3 regions of the Cobetia sp. 5-11-6-3 genome follow, and region 1 is predicted to be linked to each of the others. Evidence: predicted binding sites of a transcription regulator. Region 1 holds the regulator's gene; each other region holds the start of a gene.
The links. The regulator PhoB, encoded in region 1, activates phosphate uptake and scavenging genes when phosphate is short. The targets are predictions, from matches to a motif close to TGTCATANNNNTGTCANA.
Positions count from the first base shown of each region.

Region 2: the regulator PhoB is predicted to act here: its motif matches at 2,349-2,366, upstream of HXS66_RS04595 (DUF6482 family protein).
Region 3: the regulator PhoB is predicted to act here: its motif matches at 1,438-1,455, upstream of HXS66_RS04905 (CYTH domain-containing protein).

Region 1 covers NZ_BLWJ01000005.1:90,522-94,981, reverse strand. The annotation lists gene cysZ (sulfate transporter CysZ) at 1-495, shown strand, start outside; gene phoR (phosphate regulon sensor histidine kinase PhoR) at 590-1,885, opposite strand; gene phoB (phosphate regulon transcriptional regulator PhoB) at 1,893-2,582, opposite strand; gene ubiA (4-hydroxybenzoate octaprenyltransferase) at 2,810-3,691, opposite strand; gene HXS66_RS10125 (chorismate lyase) at 3,722-4,441, opposite strand.
Region 2 covers NZ_BLWJ01000002.1:144,317-148,776, reverse strand. The annotation lists gene HXS66_RS04605 (cryptochrome/photolyase family protein) at 1-1,500, shown strand, start outside; gene HXS66_RS04600 (thiol-disulfide oxidoreductase DCC family protein) at 1,497-1,883, shown strand; gene HXS66_RS04595 (DUF6482 family protein) at 1,885-2,241, opposite strand; gene HXS66_RS04590 (EAL domain-containing protein) at 2,397-3,653, opposite strand; gene HXS66_RS04585 (hypothetical protein) at 3,820-4,107, opposite strand; gene dnaB (replicative DNA helicase) at 4,194-4,460, opposite strand, start outside.
Region 3 covers NZ_BLWJ01000002.1:212,975-217,434, reverse strand. The annotation lists gene HXS66_RS04915 (inorganic phosphate transporter) at 1-464, opposite strand, end outside; gene HXS66_RS04910 (TIGR00153 family protein) at 506-1,186, opposite strand; gene HXS66_RS04905 (CYTH domain-containing protein) at 1,667-2,674, shown strand; gene HXS66_RS04900 (ion transporter) at 2,828-3,856, shown strand; gene HXS66_RS04895 (5'-nucleotidase, lipoprotein e(P4) family) at 3,978-4,460, opposite strand, start outside.

The DNA of each region.
Region 1 (4,460 bases):
GCGGTGTTCTTCACCTTCAGCCTGGTGACCAATCTGATCGCGGCGCCGTTCTACGGCATTCTGGCCGAGAAGGTTGAGCATCGTCTGGATGGCACCCTGATCGAGGATGAGCGTGGCCTGGTGAAGATCGGGATCGACTCGCTGGGGCGCGAGATGGCCAAGCTGGGTTACTTCATTCCCCGCATGATCGCGCTGTTCATTCTCGGCTTCATTCCGGGCCTGAATCTGCTCTCACCGCTGCTGTGGGGGCTGTTCTCGGCCTGGAGCATGGCGATCCAGTATCTGGACTATCCGATGGACAACCATCAGGTCAGCTTCGGTGACATGAAGCAGCGTCTCAAGGCGCGCTGGTGGCCGTCACTGACCTTCGGTGGTGCCGTGTTCGTGCTGACGCTGGTGCCCTTGGCCAACCTGCTGTTCATTCCCGGGGCCGTGGCGGGTGCCGTCCTGATGTGGCAGAGCCACTACCGACAGCTGCCTGCCCCGCGCCGCTGAGCCAGGCTTTATCGCGAGCGTTGACGAACGCAGATACCACGACGCCCCGCCGTGACCTCATGCAGAGGGCGCGGCGGGGCGTTCGTGTCTACCGTCAGGCAGTCGTCGCGCAGCGGCGTTCCGCCGGGAAATGACAACGGAAGCGTGCGCCCTCGCCGGGCAGGCTGTCGATCTCCAGGCGGCCCTGATGGCGGATCAGCACATGCTTGACGATGGCCAGTCCCAGCCCGGTGCCACCAGTGGCGGTGCTGCGTCCCTTGTCGATGCGATAGAAGCGCTCCGTCAGGCGCGGTAGATGCACGGGATCAATGCCGTCACCGTCATCCTCCACCTCGACCATCACGCCCTCGCTGGTGCTCTGGCAGCGCAGCGTGATGTGGCAGTCTTCCGGCGTGTAACGCACCGCATTGAAGACCAGATTCGAGATCGCGCTTCTCAGCTCCTGCTCCTCACCCATCAGGGCCAGTCCGGGCTCGACCTCCACCGTGATGACATGCCGCTCCTTCGAGAGGCCTTCGGCATCTTCCCGGATACGTGTCAGCAGCTGTGCCATGTCGATGCGACGTCCTTCGCCCGACAGCTCGTCGGTCTCCAGGCGCGACAGGGTCAGCAGATCCTCGACGAGGTGCTGCATGCGGTCGGTCTGACTCTGCATCTGTCCCAGGCCACGCTGCCAGCGCGGGGGCAGGTCATCGGCATAGTCGGAATAGGTCTCGAGGTAGCCGGCCAGTACCGTCAGCGGCGTGCGCAGCTCATGGGAGACATTGGCCACGAAGTCGCGGCGCATTTCCTCGAGACGGTAGAGGCGGGTGACATCACGCACCATCACCAGGCGCTCGTTGTCACCGAACAGGGTGATGGAGATCTGCAGGGTCAGGTTGTCGGAGAGCGGCGATTGCAGGGTCAGCGGCTCACGATAGGCCAGCCGATTGAAGTAATCGATGAACACGGGGTCACGCAGATAGTTGGTGACGTGCTGGCCGCGGTCGTGACTGGCCTTGAGGCCGATCAACTGCTCGGCAGCGCTGTTCCACCACTCCATGTCGCCGTGGTTGTCGAGCATCACCAGGCCATCGCGCATCGCTTCCGAGGATTCCTGGATGCGGTTGAGGATACTGCGCAGTCGCTCCTGTGCCTGACGCTGACCCTTCTGGTAGCGATACAGACGATCGAGCAGATCCCCCCAGACGCCATCGCCGGGCGGCGGCTCTTCATGGGGGTTGGTGATCAGCCAGGTGTAGAGACTCTTGAGGTGCTTGAGATGGACGAACAGGTACAGCGCCAGCCCCAGCGCCAGGCCCCAGCCCAGCAGGCCGAGCAGTCCGCCGACCAGCCCGAAGCCGCCCGCCAGATAGCCCAGCCGCCATAGCTCGTTCGTCCAGTAGCGCATCCGCGTCTCAGGCCTGGGCGCTGAAGCGATAACCGGTACCGCGGACGGTCTGGATCAAGTGCTGATGCCCCTCGCCCAGCGCCTTGCGCAGACGACGAATGTGCACGTCCACGGTGCGCTCCTCGACATAGACATTGCCGCCCCAGACCTGATCCAGCAGCTGGCTGCGGGTGTAGGCGCGCTCCTGATGGGTCATGAAGAACTGCAGCAGGCGGTATTCGGTGGGGCCGACCTCCAGGGAGTTGCCGTGTGCGGTCACGCGGTGGCTGGCGGGGTCGAGCATCAGACCCTCGACTTCCACCGACTCCTCGACGCCCTTGGGCGTGGTGCGGCGCAGCACGGCCTTGAGGCGTGCCACCAGCTCGCGTGGCGAGAAGGGCTTAGTGATGTAATCGTCCGCCCCGGCCTCGAGCCCCTGGATCTTGTTGTCTTCCTCGCCCTTGGCGGTGAGCAGGATGATCGGCAGCTCCGCCGTGGTCTCGTCACGCTTGAGGCGGCGCGCCAGTTCCAGCCCGCTGGTGCCGGGCATCATCCAGTCCAGCAACAGCAGATCGGGCTTTTCATCGACGACGATGGCGTGGGCGTCCTGGGCATTGTCGGCCTCCAGCACGCGGTAATCCGCCATTTCCAGGGCGACGGCGATCATCTCGCGTATCGAGGATTCGTCGTCGACAATCAGTACGGTCTTGGAGCTCATCGCTAGATCCCATGCAGCAGTCGGCGCACGCGCCAGAATGACAAGTCGATGACGATTACAACCTGCTTATATGACAGTGAGATGACAATCGCCAGCTTGGCAGCTTGCCGCCCGGCTTGCCAGCGAGTCCCTCAACTCTATCAAGGCGTGAATGTCACGCCTCGCCGCACGAGGAAGGTCGCTGGCAGACCGGATGAGGACTCGGGCCCGTTGGCCGGAAAGAGGGATCAGGCAGCTGGCCAGGTCGCCAGCGCGATGCCCGCGAAGATCAGCAGGCCGGACCAGTGGTTGTTGAGAAATGCCTGGAAGCAGGGGCCACGCTCCCGCTCGCGAATCAGGCGCTGCTGCCAGACGAAGGTCACGGCCGCCGCGGTCAGCCCCAGCCAGTAGAAGCCGCCCAGCGCCAGGTGCAGGCCGATGCCGATCAACACCGCCAGCATGCCCAGCTGCAGCAGACCGATCATCAACTTGTCGACGCGGCCGAACAGGACGGCGGTGGACTTGATGCCGACCTTGAGGTCGTCATTGCGATCGACCATCGCATAGGCGGTGTCGTAGGCCACCGTCCACATCAGATTGGCCGCGAACAGCCACCAGCCATAGGTCGGCACCTCCTCAAGCGTCGCCGCGAAGGCCATCGGAATCGCCCAGCCGAAGGCGGCACCCAGCACCACCTGCGGCAGATGATGGAAGCGCTTCATGAACGGATAGCTGGCCGCCAGCAGCACGGCGACGATCGACAGCAGCACCGTGGTCAGGTTGGTGAAGCACACCAGCACGAAGGCGGCCGCGACCAGCACACCGAACAGGGTCAGCGCCTCGCGCTCCGTGATGCGTCCTGAGGTCAGCGGGCGATCCCGGGTGCGTTCGACATGCTTGTCCCAGTGGCGATCCGCGTAGTCGTTGATCACGCAGCCGGCGGCACGCATCAGATAGACGCCAGCCACGAAGATCAGCAGCGTATCGCGGTCCGGTAGCCCATCGGCCGCCAGCCACAGGGCCCAGAGGGTCGGCCACATCAGCAGCCAGGTGCCGATGGGGCGGTCCAGACGAGTCAGGGCGAGGTAATCGGCCAGTTTGGACGGGCGGGAAGCGGATGACGCTGACATCAGGACTCCTGATCGAACGGCAGTGGGGAATCAGAGTTCCAGAGCGTGCTGGAACCGAGGGGTGAAACCTTCCTGGACCAGTACCCGGAAGCGACCGTGCGAGAACATCGAGCGGCGCATCCACAGGCTGGCGGTGCGTGCCAGCGGCTGCGTGCTGGCAAGCCTCAGTGGCGCCCGGCTGACATCGATGGCGCTGCGGGTCAGGTCGGGCTGGCGGAACAGCCAATGGCCCAGCGAGCCTTCGCCGAGCGTCGAAAGACGGTGGCCATGGGCCAGGTCCAGCGCCGCCAGCGAGCGCGCGATCACCCAGGGCTCATCGCCATGACACAAGGCCACTTCGCGCCGCCAGACATGGCGTCGTGGCGCGATACCCAGTATCCGCGCCTCATCACGCCGGGCAGGGCCGGTGTCCTGCAGCAGCAGGCGCACGCGCAGCCCCTGACCATCGAGCATGCGCATGGCGTGATCGAGACGCTGGGTCAGCGAGTCGCTGGAGGACAGCCATGGCCACCAGCCGGCCGGCATGACGCCTTGCAGGCTCGCGGCGGGCTGCCAGTGGCGGCGGACCGCCGAGTCCATCGCTCTCTGGTGAGCGCAGGGAGTGCTGAGTTCCGAGCGAGACATGGCCCGGATGGCGATCTTGCCGGCAAACGCTGCCGAGTGGGAGTGACAGACCACGATGAATTCCCTGTCAGGATGACAAGTGGCGAGTCTAGCACGCCCGAACCGCAAGGCCTGCAGCGTGAGCATGCCCGCGCCAGTGGCAGGC
Region 2 (4,460 bases), on a different contig from region 1:
CACAAGATCGCGATGATGCTGGCCGCGATGCGCCATCACGCACAGGAGCTGCGCGACTGCGGCTGGCAGGTGCATGAAAGCCGCCTGGATGACCCGGACAATCGTCAATCGCTGATCCTGGAAGCCGATCGGCTGGCCGCGCTCCATCAGTGTGACGGCATTCTGGTGACTCGCCCCGGGGAATGGCGACTGCTGGAGGCCTTCCTCGCACGCCGTGAGGAAGGCGAGATCCCCTGGGTGGTGCTGGAAGATCACCGCTTCTTCACCACACCGGCACAGTTCGCGACCTGGGCCGACGGACGCAAGCAATTGCGCATGGAATACTTCTACCGTGAACAGCGTCGTGACACGGACCTGTTGATGGAAGGCAGCGAGCCCGCCGGCGGCAAGTTCAATCATGATCATGACAATCGCGAACCGATTCCCGCCGACTTCCAGTCACCGCCACCACCGCAGCATGACCACCGCCAGGATACGCTGACGCGCGAAGTGCTGACGCTGGTGGACACCCGCTTCGGCGAGGGAGCCGAGGGTGAGCTGCGTCATTTCGGCAATCTGGACAACTTCAACTGGGCCGTGACCCGCGCCCAGGCGCTCGACGATCTCGCTCACTTCCTCGCGCACTGCCTGGCAGACTTCGGCCGCCATCAGGATGCCATCGATGACAGTGACCCCTTCCTGTTCCACTCCCGACTTTCCGCGGCGCTCAATATCGGGCTTCTGAGTCCCCAAGAAGTCTGCGCTGCCGTCGATGATGCCTGGCGACGTGGCGAGGTACCGGTCAACTCCGCCGAGGGCTTCATCCGGCAGATTCTCGGTTGGCGAGAGTATGTGCGTGGGATCTACTGGACACGCATGCCCGGCTACAAGCAGGAGAATCGCCTGAGTGCGACACGGGATCTACCGGAGGTCTTCTGGCGCGGCGACAGCGGCATGCGCTGTGTGGATCAAGCCATCCTCAGTACGCGTGATCATGCCTATGCCCACCATATCCGCCGCCTGATGGTCACCGGCAATTTCGCCCTGCTGTGCGGCGTGAAGCCCGAGGCGCTGTGCGACTGGTATCTGGCGGTCTACGTCGATGCCTGCGAGTGGGTGGAGCTGCCCAATACCCTGGGCATGGTGCTGCACGCCGATGGCGGCCTGATGGGCTCCAAACCCTATTGTGCCTCGGGCAAGTACATCGATCGCATGTCCAATCACTGCGACAGATGCCAGTACTCGCCGAAGAAGGTCACCGGCACGCATGCCTGCCCCTTCAACAGTCTCTATTGGCACTTCATCGAACGCCATCGCGAATCACTGTCACGCAACCCGCGCATGTCGCTGGTCTATGGCAGCTGGCGACGCATGAAGGACGACAAGCGCGAGGCATTGCTGCAACAGGCCGAGGCCTTTCTCGCCCGACTCGACAGCGCCGCTGACTATGGCAGCGGTGCCCATCGCGCGGGTTACCATCCCGCGCCCTCCAGTTCCACGACCGACAAGGAATCCTCATGAGTCGCATCTGGCAGGCCAGTGCACCGGTCACGCTCTATCACGATGGCAAGTGCCCCCTGTGCCAGCGGGAGGTCGCCTGGCTGGCGAGACACCCGAGGCGGGAACGGGTCAGGACGGTCGACATTCGTGCAAAGGACTTTTCCCCAGATGCTCTGGGGCTGAGCTTCGAGACGATGATGGGGCGCCTGCACGTGCAGGATGCGCGCGGGGAGTGGTATGTCGGCATGGACGCCAGCCGAGCCCTCTATGCGGTGCTCGGCTATCGGCGCCTGGTGAGGCTGTCATTGCTGCCGGGGCTGCGTCCGTTGCTGGATGTGGGCTATCGGGTCTTTGCCCGCCACCGTGAGCGTATCGGCCGTTGGATCCCCCAGAGGAGACGCTGACTCAGAAGCTCAAGGGGATGCGCGAGCTCAACGGTTGATGGTACTGAGGCGGTCGGCCGATCATCTCGTCGTTGGCCACCTGGGATACCAGCCAGGCGCGTGACAGACCGGCGCGCCTGAGCTCGCTGTAGACATCCTCCAGCGAGCGGAACAGCATCGGCTTGCCACGCTTCATCAACAGTTCACTGCGCTCATCGTCTTCATCGGCACCCGCTTCCAGTACCAGCTGGACCTGATAGAAGCGGCTGGCGGCATGACTGATCACGCGCGCCTCCAGTGCCGGATACTCGGCGATCAGCGCATTCAGGTTGCTGACCAGCAGGCCAGCAGGTGTGAAGGCAGCGGCAATTCTGGACATGGTGTCGGCTCCTGGACCTCTGTTGTCTGAGGTATCCATCATCGTGAAGGTGGCGTCAAGGCTTCACGCCAGCTTGCGGGGGGACGATGACGATTGAACGGCACCGCCATGACCATTGGATGACGTCATGTTCAAGGCCGCCGCCCCGGAGAGGCTCACGGACACTGAGCACGAACCGCCAGCTGACGTTCCGCGAGGATACGCAGCAGATCCAGAGGACGCCCAAGGCCGCGATAGCATCCCCCTCGCATGATGATGAAATCCTCGTCACGATGAATGTCCCGGCGCCCGAGCAGCTTGGCCGACAGACGCTCGAGCGGCTCATCTTCCTCGACACGCAGTGAATGGGTCTGCATGACCTCATGAATCGCCCGTCGTCCATGCAGCTCCGGTCCGAAGCGCTGATTCAGCAATCCCAGCAGTCGATGGCGGATGATCATGCCGACCGGCCGCTGCTGCGCGTCCACCACTGCCAGCGCCATCAATTCCGGCTCGGCATGCAGACGCTCGGCCACCTCCTCGAGACAGGTATCCTGCAGTACCGGCGCCACCCGCCGCAGCAGGCTGCCGGCACTGAGTGCCAGAGGCGCGGCATGCCGGCGGCGACTCAGACGACGCAGGCGCTGCTCGAGGCCGGCACGCTGGCGAGCAGGGTCCACCTTGGCGCTCGCAAACAGCCAGCCTTGCAGATACTCGGCCCCCAGCTGAGACACGCATTCCATCTCGCCTTCCTGCTCGATGCCTTCCGCGATCACCTGACTGCCACTGCCGTGGGCGATGTCGATGATCGAGCGCACGAAACGCCGCTTGAGTGAATCCTGATGAATACCGCTGATGAAGTGTCGGTCGATCTTGACGAAGTCAGGCTGAACCGCCGACCACAGCTTGAGGCTGGCGTACCCTTCACCGAGGTCATCCAGCGCGATGGCGAAGCCCATCGACTGGTAATGGCAGACGGCCTCACGCATCAGTGCCGGGTCAAGCCCCGGGGTCTGCTCAGTCAACTCGATGACGACCTGATGCGGATGCAGCCCATGGCGATGCAGAAGATGACGCGTCAGTCCCCGAGAATGCGCACTGTCCAGCAGCACCTCCGGCGACACGTTCAGGAACAGGCGCTCACTCAGGCCCTGCTCGGCCCATTGCTCAAGCGCCAGCTCACGACAGAGGCCGTCCAGCTCGGCGAGACGCCGATGCTGGCGAGCCGCCTCGAACATCGCCATCGGTGAGCGCAAGCTGCATCCCGCAGCAGCGCGCGCGAGTGCCTCGTAGGCGAAGACCTCACGGCCATCTGCCGCCACGATGGGCTGGAAATGCATCCGCAACTGGCGAAGACGCAGCAACGCCTCCAGCGCCTGGCCGGATTCGGGAGTGGATGCCTCAGCTAAAGCGGGATGCGGGGATGGCAGCATGCCAGAATCAAAGCATGCTGATATGACAGGAAAATGACACGGGGCGGTGATGTGTCAGCGAAGGGTCGGGCACATCACCGCGGTGCTGCCGTGCAAGGACGCCTTGCGACGAGCCTGCCCGGTCGTGGCTGGCCAATACGCTCATGCCACGCCGGAAGTGGACGCCTTACAGCGAGTTGGGGTCGATGGCCTTGCCGAGGGAATTGCGGTCGATCCACTTGCCGGCCTTGGTTTCCTTGTAACGGAAGACCACCATGTCGCCCGCGACGACCGGCACTTCACTGTCTTCGGTCTGATAGCTGTAGCTCTCGCCCTCCACGACCAGCGTGAAGCGATAGAGATCCGGCATGCCCAGCCATTCCTTGAAAGGCCCTTCGCGCTCAAGGCTCTCCAGCGTACCGCGTCCCTGAAGCTTGGGAGTGCGTGCGCGTCCGCGCCCAAATCCACCTGCCATGCTATCTCCTCCCCGTCAGTGCGGGTCTTGCGGGGCGACGTCGCTGCCGCCGCCCGGGTACATGTTTGATGCGCATGCGCATCACGTCATTCAGCGAAGGCCTGGCCATAACTGTCTGGCGCCAGGTCCTCGAAACGGGTGTACTTGCCGATGAAGGCCATGTGAACGGTGCCGATGGGGCCGTTACGCTGCTTGCCGATGATCAGCTCGGCCAAGCCCTTGTTGTCGGGATTGTCCTTGTTGTAGACCTCATCACGGTAGACGAAGGCGATGACATCGGCGTCCTGCTCGATGGCGCCGGATTCACGCAGATCCGACATCACGGGGCGCTTGTTGGGACGCTGCTCAAGCGA
Region 3 (4,460 bases), on a different contig from region 1:
AGCAGCGGCGAGACCAGCCAGGAGGCCGCGATCTGACCGACCTTGGGCCACTCGACCGCATCCACGCCGAGACCCGCCGCCGCGAAGCCGACGATGGCACCGACGATGGAGTGGGTCGTGGAGACCGGCCAGCCCTTCATGGACGCGATCAGCAGCCAGATACCGGCGGCCAGCAGTGATGCCAGCATGCCGTAGACCAGGAACTGCGGATTCTGGATCAGCAGTGACGGGTCGATGATGCCCTTGCGGATGGTATCGGTGACTTCACCACCAGCCAGCCAGGCACCGAGGAATTCGAAGATCACGGCGATGACGATCGCCTGCTTGATGGTAATGGCCTTGGAACCAACCGAGGTACCCATGGCATTGGCGACATCGTTCGCGCCTACACCCCACGCCATGAAGAAACCGAATACGCAGGCAAGGATGACGAGCACATCGCCGTATTGAGCAATGATGGACATTAGGGAACTCTTGAGCAGATGGCAGGACGTCCTGACAGCGCTTAGCGCGCCATCAGGATCTGCAGTCGGGTACCGACCTTTTCAGCTTGATCGGCGACATCGCCGACCCAGTCGATAATCTTGTAGAGGAAGATCACGTCGACCGGTGGCAGAGCGGCTTCCAGCGAGAACAGGGTCTGGCGGATCGCGATCTGCTGTTCGTCGGACTGCTTCTCGAGCTCATGCAGCTCATTGATCAGCTTGTCGACCAGCTCGCTCATGTTGCGCCCGAAGCCGGACTCGACAAGATCTTCCAGCTCGCCCAGCGCACGGCGCGCCTGGCAGACCGATTCGACCGCAGTCTTCAGATACTCACGCATGGCGGGCACCAGCGCGGTGGGTATCTGCATGTGGCGACCCAGCATGATGCCGGCGATATCCTTGGTGACGTTCGCGATGGAATCCTGGACATGGATCAGCTCGAGAAGGTCGGAACGGGATACCGGCAGGAACAGCGAATTGGGCAGATTGAGACGCAGCTGCGTCTTCAGTTCGTCCGCTTCACGCTCCAGCTTGCTGATGGTCTGACGAATGCTGGCCGCCTGATCCCAATCACCCTGTTCGCAGGCGTCGAAGAAGGTCAGCAAGTGCTGGGCACAGTCGTCTGTCTTGATGATGTGGGTGTGCAGCGCCTTGAAAGGCGAGCGCCCGAACATCGAAGAGAAAGGGTTGGTCGTTACCATAGTGGCCGTCGGCGTTAAGGATTGACGCGCGGAGTGTAGCAAAGCCTTTGTGACGATCACATAACTTTCATCGTAACGACACGATACCGCCATGCTGTTGTACTTCACGCAACATCAGCGGCAGTCGGGGGGAACTCGAAGGATTCCAGAGGAGAGATTGTCATGTAGCGACAGGACGCGGGGTCGCTGACTGATTACATTGTTCATAATATAACCAAGGAGTTGGCGGCAGGCAATTCATGTCACACAAATGTCACGATACTGTCATATCACTGTGATTCTGCTGACGCATCACCTGCCGTGGGAAGGCTGGCGACACGCTCTGCGCTTGCCTTGGCAAGGGACAGGCGCGAGCATGAAGCCGCCGGGGGCTGCCTGTCCCGGGATCTCGGACAGGCCGCCAGCGTCCTCGTATCGCTGTCGTCATCCATGCCCGGCCATCTTCATTCTTCATCTTCTCGTACAGGGAGTGCCGTCGTCATGGCGCAGGAAATCGAACTCAAGCTGGCGCTGACCCACAGCGGCCTCGGACGCACGGCGATTCTGGAACGTCTTGCGGATATCGCGGAACTGGCTGGCACCACGCCCCGTCGTCGCTGGCTGGCCAATACCTATTTCGACACGCCTGAGCATGCGCTGGAACGCGCCAAGATGGCATTGCGCCTGCGCCGCAGTGGAGAGGATGCCGACAGTCCGGGCCCCTTGCGCCAGACCCTCAAGACCAGTGGCGAAAGCCATGGCGGCCTGCATTCGCGCGGCGAGTGGGAATGGGCGCTGCCCGACGGCCAGACAGACCTCGATCTCGATGGCCTGCGCGGCCTTCCCCCTCTGCAGGCGCTTGAGGAAGGTCCGCGTGAGCACCTGCTCGGCGCCCTCGCCCCTACCTTCAGCACGGATTTCGAACGTCATGCCTGGCAGCTGGAGCTGACGGTGACGCAGGATGGCCAGACAGCGGGTGTCGGCGTCGAGATGGCGCTGGATCTCGGCCACGTGAAGGCAGCAGGTCGGGAAACGCACATCCGCGAGATCGAACTGGAACTCACTGGCGGTGACGACCTGAGCGCCGAGCAGCGCGAAGGGGTGCTGTGGACGCTGGCGGAATCCCTGGCCAGCCGACTGGCCCTGCGCCCGGCAGATGCCAGCAAGGCACGCCGCGGTGCCGCACTCAGAGATGGCGAATGGCACGAGAAGACGCTGGATACCACCGACACGAATGCCCTGCTCGCCGCGGCCATCGATGCCCTGGATGCACATGCCGACCGCCAGCAGCAAGATGACATGCGCTGGCACGATCACGCCCTGGCCGCCTTCTCGGCCCTGGCCTCGCGCCTGGCCGCCAGTCAGCATCCCGGTCATGTCCATGCGGTGGCGCTGACGGAGGCGCTGAGCGAATCCCGTGAGCAGGGCACGCCAGACAGCTGGATGACAGCGGCCTTCGGTCAGCACAGCCTGTCGCTGCTGGCGGCATTGCGCAGCCGAGGCCAGTGAGACAGCTCATTAGAATGCTCGGTGAGACAGCTCATTGAGAGACCCCGGTGAAATCGCTCGCTGAGCGCCTGGCCATCGCGCCCTCACCTGCCCTGCCCCCACCATCGCGTCGCAGCCCGCCCCGGCGCTGCGACGCCAGTCAAGGAAGCCCGCATGCCTGAACGCCAAGGGCCGGCCAACGAATACGGCAGTACGTCACAATCCGCCACCGCCCCCCCTCGCTCCAGCGATTTCGAGCCGGCCAGCGGCAGGCTGCGTGCCCGGCTGTTCCACTGGATCTTCGAGTCCGACACCAAGGCGGCCAAGGCCTTCGATATCGCGCTGGTCGCGATGATTCTCGCCAGCGTCGCCGTGGTGATGCTCGATAGCGTGCCATCGCTGAATGCCCGCCATGGGGAGCTGTTCCGTATCCTGGAATGGACCTTCACCCTGCTGTTCACGCTGGAATACGCAGTACGCCTCTATTGCCTCAAACACCCCGGCACCTGGGCGAAGGGCTTCTACGGGGTGCTCGACCTGCTGTCGATCGCCCCGACCTGGCTCTCGCTGCTGATTCCGGGGGCACAGGCACTGCTGGTGGTGCGCGTGCTGCGTGTGCTGCGGCTGTTCCGCGTGCTGCGCCTGATGGCCTTCGTCGGCGAAGGTCGCATGCTGGTCGAGGCTCTCGCGCGCAGTCGTCGCAAGATCCTGCTGTTCTTCATCACCGTACTCAGCATCATCACGGTGTTCGGTGCCCTGATCTATCTGATCGAACCTCCGGAAGCCGGCTTCACCTCCATCCCCAAGGCGCTCTACTGGGCGGTGGTGACGCTGACCACGGTGGGCTACGGCGATATCGCCCCCATCACGCCCTTGGGCCAGTTCATCTCGGCGATGATGATGATACTGGGCTATTCGATTCTCGCCGTGCCCACCGGCGTGTTCTCGGCCGAGGTGCTCAACGGCCTGCGCATGCAGCAGACCAGCGATGAAGCCTGCCCCGGCTGTGGCCGTGAGGGCCATGATCGCAATGCCAAGTACTGCAAGTTCTGCGGTACCTGGCTGGATGAAGACACGCGTGACCCACGCGAGCCAGAGCCTGAGACAGACCCGGAACCCGGACCTGAGCCCGACGCCGAGCCGCCAGCGAAGGAGGAAACCGCCTCCCCAGGCGACGACTCCCCCGACCGCGACCGCAGCTGACGAGGCCGAGTGTCACTCGGCACACGACAACGCCTCGGAAATGACAACGCCTCGGAAATGACAACGCCCCCGAGACCGCAAGGTCCGGGGGCGTTGTCATTCAGCCGGAAGCCGGCAAGGGCTAGCGGTCAGAGAAGGGCTTGTCCCAGGCGGTCAGCGTGGCCTCGCTCCAGCTGCCGTAGGAGGCATTCGGCAACATGATCCAATCCTTGCCGAAATGCTGCGCCTGCTCCGCGACGAGCGCCTTCTGCTGCTCGGGCGTCTTGTCGGAGAAGTCATCCGCGAAATCATGCAGGCTGTCGCCCAGCTGCATCACGATGTCGTGATCCTCCGCGATCGCCTGGCGACGCACCGACTTGCTCGGCCCCAGCAGGCGCACATGGGCGTCATCGACACCGGGCAGACCCAGGGCTTTCAGCGTGGTGACCGTGGCGTCCTTGTTCTCCTCGTAGCGATCCGACACGTAGTAGATCGCCACGCCACGCGATGCGGCAAGTTCGAGGAACTCCCTGGCACCCGGAATAAGGGTCGGCTTGCCCTCTCGCTCCCACGCCTTCCAGGTGTCCCAGCCCGTGAAGTCATGACAGGCCTTGAGATCACGCAC